Linked DNA regions of Thioclava sp. GXIMD2076. Each later gene encodes a partner of the first gene's protein in a complex. Links are inferred from orthologs where the notes say so. Each region holds a gene or a part of one and is shown in the gene's direction. Other genes may lie near its edges.

Evidence for each region. The genes of interacting proteins can lie anywhere in the genome.
Region 2: the proteins of accD (region 1) and accB are in contact, whole or in part, in a solved structure (PDB 8UXZ), measured with the Escherichia coli proteins. The link is inferred for Thioclava sp. GXIMD2076 from one-to-one orthologs.

What each region holds. Positions count from the first base shown.
Region 1 is NZ_CP149932.1:779,926-783,572, forward strand. The notes cover bases 785-3,647. They hold accD (acetyl-CoA carboxylase, carboxyltransferase subunit beta), read left to right. Parts: upstream 785-1,663; coding sequence 1,664-2,632; downstream 2,633-3,647. Other genes in these bases: WDB91_RS03850 (CPBP family intramembrane glutamic endopeptidase), read left to right, coding at 785-1,590; WDB91_RS03860 (folylpolyglutamate synthase/dihydrofolate synthase family protein), read left to right, coding at 2,767-3,647. In the rest of the region: WDB91_RS03845 (TSUP family transporter), read right to left, coding at 1-563; more of WDB91_RS03850, read left to right, coding at 706-784.
Region 2 is NZ_CP149932.1:1,821,135-1,827,881, reverse strand. The notes cover bases 2,502-5,341. They hold accB (acetyl-CoA carboxylase biotin carboxyl carrier protein), read left to right. Parts: upstream 2,502-3,595; coding sequence 3,596-4,087; downstream 4,088-5,341. Other genes in these bases: accC (acetyl-CoA carboxylase biotin carboxylase subunit), read left to right, coding at 4,098-5,341; WDB91_RS09030 (hypothetical protein), read left to right, coding at 3,344-3,520; WDB91_RS09035 (NAD(P)-dependent oxidoreductase), read right to left, coding at 2,502-3,329. Outside these bases: WDB91_RS09045 (hypothetical protein), read left to right, coding at 1-617; NAD-dependent dihydropyrimidine dehydrogenase subunit PreA, read right to left, coding at 684-1,982; more of WDB91_RS09035, read right to left, coding at 1,986-2,501; more of accC, read left to right, coding at 5,342-5,444; WDB91_RS09015 (class I SAM-dependent methyltransferase), read right to left, coding at 5,536-6,246; aat (leucyl/phenylalanyl-tRNA--protein transferase), read left to right, coding at 6,319-6,747. UniProt on the Escherichia coli protein: This protein is a component of the acetyl coenzyme A carboxylase complex; first, biotin carboxylase catalyzes the carboxylation of the carrier protein and then the transcarboxylase transfers the carboxyl group to form malonyl-CoA.

The sequences.
Region 1 (3,647 bases):
TTGGAGGCGAAATTGAGCAGTTTGGTATGGGCTGTGGCCTTGAGCACACCATAGCCCGCCAGCATGACGAACCCGATCATGAAGAAGCTGCCTGTCCCCGGACCGATCAACCCGTCATAGAAACCGACCAGCGGCACGACAAAGGCGGTGAAGGCTGCGGGGCGGATACGCTCGACACGGTCCTCGTCGCCCAGCCCCGGACGGAAGGCGAAGAAGGCCGCGATCGCGATCAGCACCACCGGCAGCGCATAGCGCAGACCATCGGTCGGAATTTTCGAGACCAGAATAGCGCCCGCGAGCCCCGCGACCCCTGACAGGAGCGCCGCCTTCCACTGTTTGCGCAGGTCCACATGGCCCGAACCCGCATAGGAGAGCGCCGAGGTCGCCGCACCGAACACACCCTGCACCTTGTTGGTGGAGAGAGCCTGAAGCGGCGAGGCCCCCGCCATGATCAGGATCGGCACGGTGATCAGCCCGCCCCCGCCCGCAATGGCATCGACAAACCCCGCAAAGAAGGCCGCCCCCAGAAGCAGCATGGCCAGATCGAGTGACACTTCAAACATGGGACCTCCTGAGGGCAGTAACGAGAACGCGACCATCTGCCCGACCCGCGTAAATGTAAAGAGAAAGCCCCACACCGATCAGCGTGACAACCGCCCGCGCAGCCCTTAGCTTGGGCCACGACCTCAACCGAACGGATAGACCGTGCCGCATTACCCGCTTCTTGACCGCTTCACTGCACCGGCCCGTGCCCATTGTGCCCTGTGGCGGACGCTGATCGGGCTGATCGCGATCGTGGTGATCTATGGGCTGGGTGCCTCGATACTGGTGGGGACGAGCCTCGCCCACACCAGTGGGCTGGCGCGGATGTTCCGGCTGCAGGAGATCGCGAAGGGCTCAAGCCCCTTTGGTGTGGCAGTGTTGCTGGGCAGCTTCCTGCCGCTGGTGGCGGGCGTGATGATCGTCACGCAATATCTGTGCAAACGCACGCCCCGCAGCCTTCTGGGTAAGGGCACGGGGTCGGATTTCCGTCGTGCCTTCTGGCCGCTTCTCGCGCTCACCATCATTCTGGCATGGTTCACCTCGATGGCCCCCGATGTCGGCCATTCCACAGCGCTTTCGGCGGCATTACCCTGGTGGCCGCTTATCATCCCGCTGGTCTTCCTCCAGATCGGCGCCGAGGAAGTGCTATTCCGCGGCTATCTGATGCAGCAACTGGGCGCGTGGTCGGGCAATAATCTGTGGATCACGATGGGCCTGCCCTCGCTGCTGTTCGGGGCGCTTCATTATGACGGGACGACTTTTGGCGCGATGTCCTTCTGGCCGGTGGTCTGGGCGGCGTTCTACGGGCTGCTGGCGGCCGATCTGACAGCGCGCACCGGAAATCTGGGGGCAGCGCTGGCCTTCCATTTCGTCAATAACCTCTCGGCGATCCTGCTGATCAGCTATTACGGCCATCTCGACGGGATCTCGCTGTTCAGTGTGGTCGCAAATCTCCAAGATTTTAACACAATCGCCCCGCTTATGTTGGTCGATGGTGCGTCAATTACGGTTTCTTGGCTTTTGATCCGGCTCAGCCTGCGGGTTTGAACGCTCGTTGATTGCATTTCTGTTCGACCCGTCTTATCTGGACCGCAATAGGAGCCAAAGGGGCCGCAAAGACATGAACTGGATCTCGAACTACGTCCGCCCGAAGATCAACTCGCTTTTCTCGCGTAGGGACACGCCGGAAAATCTCTGGACCAAATGTCCGGAATGCGGGTCGATGCTGTTTCACCGCGAACTGGCTCAGAACCTGAATGTCTGCACGAATTGCAACCACCATATGGCGATCAGCCCGCGCAAGCGGTTCGAGGCACTGTTCGATGGCGGTATCTTCACCGAGGTGAAAGTCCCCGAGCCGATCGTCGATCCGCTGCATTTCAAGGACCAGAAGAAATATCCCGAGCGGATGAAATCTGCCCAGAAGAAGACCGGCGAGAAAGAAGCCATGCTGGTCGTCGAGGGCGAGATCGGCCGCACGCCTATTGTGGCTGCCGGTCAGGATTTCAGCTTCATCGGTGGCTCGATGTCGATGTATGTCGGGAATGCCATCGTGGCCGCCGCCGAGCGCGCGGTGAAACTGGGCCGCCCGCTGGTGCTGTTCTCGGCCGCCGGTGGCGCGCGGATGCAGGAAGGGATCCTGTCGCTGATGCAGATGCCGCGCACGACCGTGGCCGTGGATATGCTGCGCGAGGCGGGCCTGCCCTATATCGTCGTGCTGACCCATCCCACAACCGGCGGTGTGACCGCCTCCTATGCGATGCTGGGCGATGTGCAGATTGCCGAACCCAATGCGCTGATCTGCTTTGCCGGTCCCCGCGTGATCGAGCAGACAATCCGCGAGAAGCTGCCCGAGGGCTTCCAGCGCGCCGAATATCTGCTGGATCACGGCATGCTTGACCGCGTGACGCCGCGCAAGGAACTGCGCGAGGAGCTGATCACCATCATCCGCATGATGATGAACATGCCGCCTGCTGTGGCAGCCGACCTGCCCGCGCCCGAGATCAAGGCCGACATCCCCGAGGCGGCGCCCGCGCCTGCAGCGGCGGCCCCTGCCGAGACACCTGCCAAAGCCGCAGCCAAAAGCTGAGGGTTCGTGCCGTAGCGACGCGGCACAGTTGTGACGATATCGGCGGGTCGCGGCGCCGCGGGCATCGAGCCCCCGCCCCCGCGCAGGGATGCGCCATTGGCGCACCCTGATTGCCTATGCCTTAGGGGGCTTCCATGAGTGACACGTCCGATATCATCCTGCAGCGTCTGATGGGGCTGCATCCCAAGATCATCGACCTGACATTGGACCGGATGGAGCGTCTGCTGACCGCGCTTGGCGAGCCGCAGACCAAGATCCCGCCGGCGATCCATATCGCAGGCACCAATGGCAAGGGCTCCACCCAGGCCATGATCCGCGCGGGGCTCGAGGCCGCGGGCAAATCCGTCCATGCCTATACCTCGCCGCATCTGGCACGTTTCCACGAACGCATCCGTCTGGCCGGAGAGCTGATCTCCGAGGCGGAGCTGTCGGCCATGCTCGATGAATGCGAGGCCAAGAATAACGGCGAGAACATCACTTTCTTCGAGATCACCACCTGCGCGGGGTTTCTGGCCTTCTCGCGCCATCAGGCCGATTACACCTTGCTGGAGGTGGGGCTCGGCGGGCGGCTCGATGCGACCAATGTGATCACGCCCGCGCTGTCGATCATCACGCCGGTGGATCTCGATCACCAGCAGTATCTGGGCGAGACTCTGGCCGAGATTGCGGGCGAGAAGGCGGATATCATCAAGCGCGGGGTGCCGGTGATCGTAGGCCCGCAGCATGACGAGGCGCTGGAGGTGATCGAGGCCCGCGCGGCGCGTCTGGGTGCGCCGGTTCTGGCCTATGGCCAGCACTGGCATGTGCGCGAGGAAGCCGGCAGGCTCGTCTATCAGGACGAGACCGGCCTTCTGGATCTGCCGCTGCCCAATCTGCCCGGACCCCATCAGGTGATGAATGCCGGTGCCGTTCTGGCAGCGCTGCGGTTCCTTGGCTGTGACGAGGCGGCCTGCGAGGCGGCTGTCACCCGTGCCGAATGGCCCGCGCGGATGCAACGCCTGAAGACCGGCCCGCT
Region 2 (6,747 bases), 1.0 Mb from region 1 along the record:
CGCCGTTCTGCCTGCAATGGGACAAGGATGCCGATACCTATATTGGCTATGCGCAGGGCGCGCGTGACGGGTTCGGCCATTGCGAGCAACCCTCGCGTAGCTTCTGCGAGAGGGTCAACGGCTCTGGCGACGCCGCCAAGCAGATGACCGAGAATACCAACGGTTTTGCCAAAGATGTTGCAGGTAATGTCGCTGGCGACAAGATCGGCTCCATCGTGGTCAAGACCACGGGCGACAAGCTGAAGGGGCGGCTGAAGGATGCGGGCGTGGCGGCCGTTGCGGCGGCTTCTCCGGTCGGCCTTGCCGCCGTGGCCGTGACAGCGGTGGCCGTGGGCGGCACGATGTATGTCTGCTCCGAGAAAGGCGCCAAGGGCGCGGATGTCGAGGGCACCACCGAGCAGATGCCCGATGGCACCAATGTCGACGCAGCGCTCGCCAATCCCGATGACGGGGCCGAGCTGCTGGGCTCGGAACTGCCGATGATGACCGATACCAAGGCCATTACCCCTTCCGTCACGCAGCCCGTGCAAGAAGGTCCGCTCAACGCCATCAATCCCGATACGGGGATCGGCGTGACCGAGCCCGATGCCGATATCTCCAACAAGAACAAGCACTGAGCCCCTCCACCCTGTGACACGATATCCCTACAATGGAAAAGGGCCGGATCGCTCCGGCCCTTTCGTTCATTCCGCTGCCTGCGAGGCCGGATTATTGGGATGGGTCGTCCAGTTCGCATAGGGCGCGACCTCGCGCCCCGTGCGCGGATCCATCTCGCCCAGTTCCAGCTCGCGCATTGTGATGCACTCCACCGGGCAAACATCGACACACAGATTGCACGCCACGCATTCCTCATCCTTCACCGAATAGACACGATCTTCGCTGACGGCGATGGCCTGATGGCTGGTATCCTCGCAGACCGCATAGCAACGCCCGCATTTGATGCAGTCATCCTGATTGATCTCGGCCTTGGTCACATAGTTGAGGTTGAGATACTGCCAGTCGGTGGTATTGGGCACCGCGCGACCCACCAGCTCGTCGATCGAGGTGAAGCCCTTCTCGTCCATATATTGCGACAGACCCGAGATCATCTCCTGCACCACCTTGAACCCGTAGGTCATGGCCGCCGTGCAGACCTGCACATTACCCGCCCCGAGCGCCATGAACTCGGCGGCATCGCGCCACGTCGTCACACCACCGATCCCCGAGATGGGCAGACCTGCGGTTTCGGGCGAGCGGGCGATCTCGGCCACCATATTCAGCGCAATAGGCTTCACCGCAGGGCCACAATAGCCGCCATGCGACCCCTTGCCATCAATCGTCGGCTGCGGCGCGAAACTGTCCAGATCCACGCTGGTGATGGAGTTGATCGTGTTGATCAGGCTCACCGCATCGGCGCCACCGCGCTTGGCGGCCTCGGCGGGCTTGCGGATATCGGTGATATTGGGCGTCAGCTTCACGATCACCGGCTTATCGTAATACTGTTTGCACCAGCGGGTGACCATCTCGATATATTCCGGCACCTGCCCTACCGCAGAGCCCATGCCGCGCTCGGCCATGCCATGCGGGCAGCCGAAATTCAGCTCGATCCCGTCGGCGCCGGTTTCCATGACGCGCGGCAGGATCGCCTTCCATGCCTCCTCCTCGCAAGGCACCATGATCGAGGCGATCAGCGCGCGGTCGGGATAGTCCTTCTTGACGCGGGTCATCTCGTCGAGATTGGTCTGCAGGTCGCGGTCGGTGATCAGCTCGATATTGTTGATCCCCAACACGCGGCGGTCGGCCCCATAGACCACGCCATAACGCGGCCCCGAGACATTGACGACCGGCGGGCCTTCCATCCCGAGGGTCTTCCAGACCACCCCACCCCAACCGGCCTCATAGGCGCGGCGGACGTTATATTCCTTATCGGTCGGCGGCGCGGAGGCCAGCCAGAACGGATTGGGAGATTTGATACCGAGGAAATTGCTCGACAGATCGGCCATGTCTCAGCCCTCCATCAGGAAAGAGTGGATATCTTCAGCCGCATCGCGCCCCTGCGCGACCGCCGTCACGGTCAGATCTTCGCCGGCATGGGTGCAATCGCCCCCCGCCCAGACGCGGGCCATGCTGGTGCGCCCGATCCCGTCGGTGATGATCTTGCCACCCGCAATCTTGATCTCCTCGGGCGTGTCACCAAGCGTCTGACCGATGGCCTTGAAGCACTGGTCCGCCTTCAGACGGAAGGTCTCGTCGGTCATCTCCAGCCCGTTCGGACCAGCTTTGGCATAGGCAAACTCGATCTCGCGGACCGCACCATTCCCGATGATCCCCACAGGCGCCGCATGTTCGATGATCCGCACGCCCTTGGACAGCGCCAGATCCTGCTCGAAGCTTGATGCCGGCATCTCGGCGCGCGAGCGGCGATAGACGATAGTGACGTTGAGCGCGCCGAGAAGTTTGGCCTGCACCGCCGCATCTACCGCCGTCATGCCGCCCCCGATCACCACCACATCGCGCCCGATCGGCAACGCGGCCAGATCGGAGGCCTGACGCAGATCGGCGATGAAATCCGTCGCCGGAAGGATGCCGTCCTTCTCCTCGCCCTCGAGGCGCAGTGCATTCACCCCCGACAATCCCATCCCAAGGAAGACCGCATCATACTCGGCCAGCAGCTCGGCCAGATCGCCGTCCCCCTTCCGGCCAAGCATCCAGTTCTCGACCATCGTGATGCCACCGATCTGCATCAGCCACGCCACCTCTTTTTGCGCGAAATCATCGGGCGCCTTATAGGAGGCGATCCCATATTCGTTCAGGCCACCCGGCTTGCGGCGGGCATCATAGATGGTGACCTCATGGCCTTTCAAAGCCAGACGGTGCGCCGCCGACAGGCCCGCAGGCCCTGCGCCAACCACGGCCACCGAGCGCCCGGTCAGCGCCGCGCGGGTATAAGGATGGCTCTGTTTTGCCATCAGCGTATCGGTCGCATGGCGCTGCAGCAGGCCGATCTCCACCGGTTTGCCTTCGGCCGTCTCGCGCACACAGGAACCTTCACAAAGGTTTTCCGTCGGACAGACGCGCGCGCACATGCCCCCCAGAATATTACTGTCAAAGATGGTCATTGCGGCAGCCTCGGGCGTGCCGGTCGAGATCTGCCGGATGAACAGCGGAATATCGATGGAGGTCGGGCAGGCCGTGACGCAGGGCGCGTCATGGCAGAAATAGCACCGGTCCGCGGCCACCCGCGCCTCGTGGTTATCCAGAGGCGGATGGAGATCGCTGAAATTCGAGGCCAGAGCCTCCGCGTCGGTCCGCCCCGCCACTATTCCGGCTGTGAGCTGGCTGTTGGACATGATGCCCTCCCTGCTTGCAACTTTTTCCCAGCTTGCGCACCTTTTATTTTTTATCAAATGGTAAAATAACAAATGCGGCAAAAATTTCGATCATTGCCAAAGAACTGGTCGATGACCCTCTCACTGCCGTGATTTTCAGCAGCGCCGAGATGGCTCTTGGCGCTTTTCACCGCGCCATGCTTGGCGTATAAGCCCCCCAGAACGCCTGTGGACAAAGGATCATTGGCATTCCACACAGGCTATAACACGCACCTTTCGAGGACCTCATGAGCAACAATATCCGTGAAACCGACGTCGCCTTCATCCAGGCGCTAGCCGAGCTTCTGAATACGAATGATCTGGCAGAGATCTCCGTCACCCGCGAATATGGCGAGGATGACAGCCTGAAGGTGCGCGTCTCGAAACAGTCGACTGTTGTGACCCAGGTCGCAGCTGCGGCACCTGTTGCGACGCCCGCACCTGCCGCAGCTCCCGCTGCCGCCCCTGCTGCTGCCGCTCCCGCCGCCGAAGATCTCAGCGCCCATCCGGGTGCGGTGACCTCGCCCATGGTCGGCACCGCCTATCTGTCGCCCGAGCCGGGGGCTGCCGCCTTCGTGACCGTCGGCGCGCAGGTCAAGGAAGGCCAGACCGTGCTGATCATCGAAGCGATGAAAACCATGAACCACATTCCGGCGCCGAAATCGGGCACCGTGAAGCGCATCCTCATCGATGACGCATCGCCCGTCGAGTTCGGCTCGCCCCTGATGATCATCGAATAAGGCAGAGCCAATGTTTGACAAGATCCTTATCGCGAACCGGGGGGAGATCGCGCTGCGCGTGATCCGCGCCTGCCGCGAAATGGGCATCGCCTCGGTCGCTGTCCACTCGACCGCCGATGCCGATGCCATGCATGTCCGCATGGCGGACGAATCGGTCTGTATCGGTCCGAACTCGTCCTCCGAGAGTTACCTGAAAGTCAGCCAGATCATCGCGGCCTGCGAGGTCACCGGCGCGCAGGCGATCCACCCGGGCTATGGCTTTCTGTCCGAAAACGCCGCCTTCGTGCAGGCGCTCGAAGATCACGGCATCACCTTCATCGGCCCCTCGGCGGAACATATCCGCATGATGGGCGACAAGATCACCGCCAAGGAAACCGCAAAACGTCTGGGCATTCCGGTCGTTCCGGGCTCTGCCGGTGGTGTGCCCGATATCGAGACCGCGCGTGAGGTCGCCGAGGGTATGGGCTTCCCCGTTATCATCAAGGCCACCGCAGGCGGCGGCGGGCGCGGCATGAAGGTCGCGACCTCGCTCGAGGATCTCGAAGTAGCCTTCCGCACCGCGCGTTCGGAAGCCAAGGCCGCCTTCGGCAATGACGAGGTCTATATCGAGAAATACCTCCAGAAGCCGCGCCATATCGAGATCCAGGTCTTCGGTGATGGCAAGGGCCGTGGCGTCCATCTCGGCGAGCGTGATTGCTCGCTGCAGCGCCGCCACCAGAAGGTGCTCGAAGAAGCCCCCGGCCCCTGCATCACCCCCGAGGAACGCGCGCGTATCGGCAAGATCTGCGCCGACGCGATCGGCGAGCTGGGCTATGCCGGCGCCGGCACGATCGAGTTCCTCTACGAGGATGGCGAGTTCTACTTCATCGAGATGAACACCCGCCTGCAGGTCGAACATCCCGTCACCGAAGCGATCTTCGGCGTCGATCTTGTGCGCCAGCAGATCCGTGTGGCGGCAGGTCTCGGCATGGAGTTCACGCAGGACGACCTCAAGATCAACGGCCATGCTATCGAAGTCCGGATCAATGCCGAGCGCATCCCGAACTTCGCGCCCTGCCCCGGTAAGGTCACGGCCTTCCACGCACCGGGCGGTCTGGGTGTGCGGGTCGATAGCGCGCTCTATGCGGGCTACAAGATCCCCCCCTATTACGACAGCCTGATCGGCAAGCTGATCGTGCATGGTGCCGACCGTCAGGAAGCGCTTGCCCGCCTCCACCGCGCGCTTGGCGAGATGATCATCGACGGGATCGACACCACGATCCCGCTATTTGATGCGCTTCTGCAGGAGCCCGATATCCAGTCCGGAAATTACTCGATCCACTGGCTCGAGAAATGGCTGAAAGCGAAATACGAGTAACGGTTTCGCGTCCTGTCCGGACGGTGCCACAGGCGCCAGAATAGCAACAAGGCCGCCCGTTCAGGGCGGCCTTTCCGTTTGGTTTGCGGCGCTACAGATCCTTCGGGCGCAGCAGGCAGGTATAGCGCCGTTTCTCGCCTGCACGGTAGTAATCCCCCACAAAATCGCGCTGGCCTTCAGGCAGTTCCGCCCAATCGACCCATTCGATATCGAAGCCCTGCACCTCGGCGATCAGGTCCATTGCCTTGCGCGAGGGGATCCCGATCGCCGTCACCTCCTGCCCCGCGAACTGGGCAATCGCATTCAGGTCCTTATGCGTCCGCTCGCGCTGCAGCGCGATCACGGCACCCGGTCGGTCGAGAAACTCGCTATCGACTACCACCAGCTTCGGCCCCAGCTGACGCACCAGATCGAAGAGCCGCATATGGTCCATGACATGATAGAGAATGCCCAGCACACCCACGACATCATAGCGCCGGCCCGCATCGATCTCGGCCTGCATACCCGCAAAAATATCACCGCATTTGAGCGTGACCTTTTTCTTCAGATGCTCGCGCGGAAACTCGGCAAAGCGGTCGATCAATGGCTGGCGGCCTTCGATCCCCACCACCTCCTCCGCACCCGCCGCCGCAAAGGCATAGGCCCAGCGGCCATCATGCGCGGCCAGATCCAGCACACGCTTACCCGCAATCTCGGCCTCGAGCGGCTTGATGACCATGCGATGGCGGGCATTCATCCGCGCCACCGTTCCCGGATCTTCGGAATACCGGTCGATCTCCGGCAGAAAGTCAAAGAAACCCATTATTTGCGCTCGCTCTCAATTCGGTCCATCCTCACAATAGCACGACCCTAAAACGATAATGCAGGCAATAAAATGGCAGAATCGCTGACCGCAGAGCTCCTGCTTGCAGGCTATGCCAATGGCATTTTCCCCATGGCCGAAAGCCGCGACGACCCACGCCTCTACTGGTTCGAGCCGAAACTGCGCGGAGTGATTCCCCTTGAGGGTTTCCACCTATCGCGCTCGCTGGCCCGCGAGATCCGGCGCATGCCCTATCGGATCCGCGTCAATCACGCGTTCCGCGCCACGGTCGAGGGCTGCGCCGCGCGCGACGAGACATGGATCAATGAGGCGCTCTTCTCGCTTTATGACCAGCTCCACATGCATGGGTTTGCCCATTCGATGGAGGTCTGGGACGGCGATGCGCTTGTAGGCGGGCTTTTTGGGGTGACCCTTGGCGGCGCATTCTTTGGCGAATCGATGTTCTCGCGGCGCAAGAATGCGTCGAAAATCGCGATTACC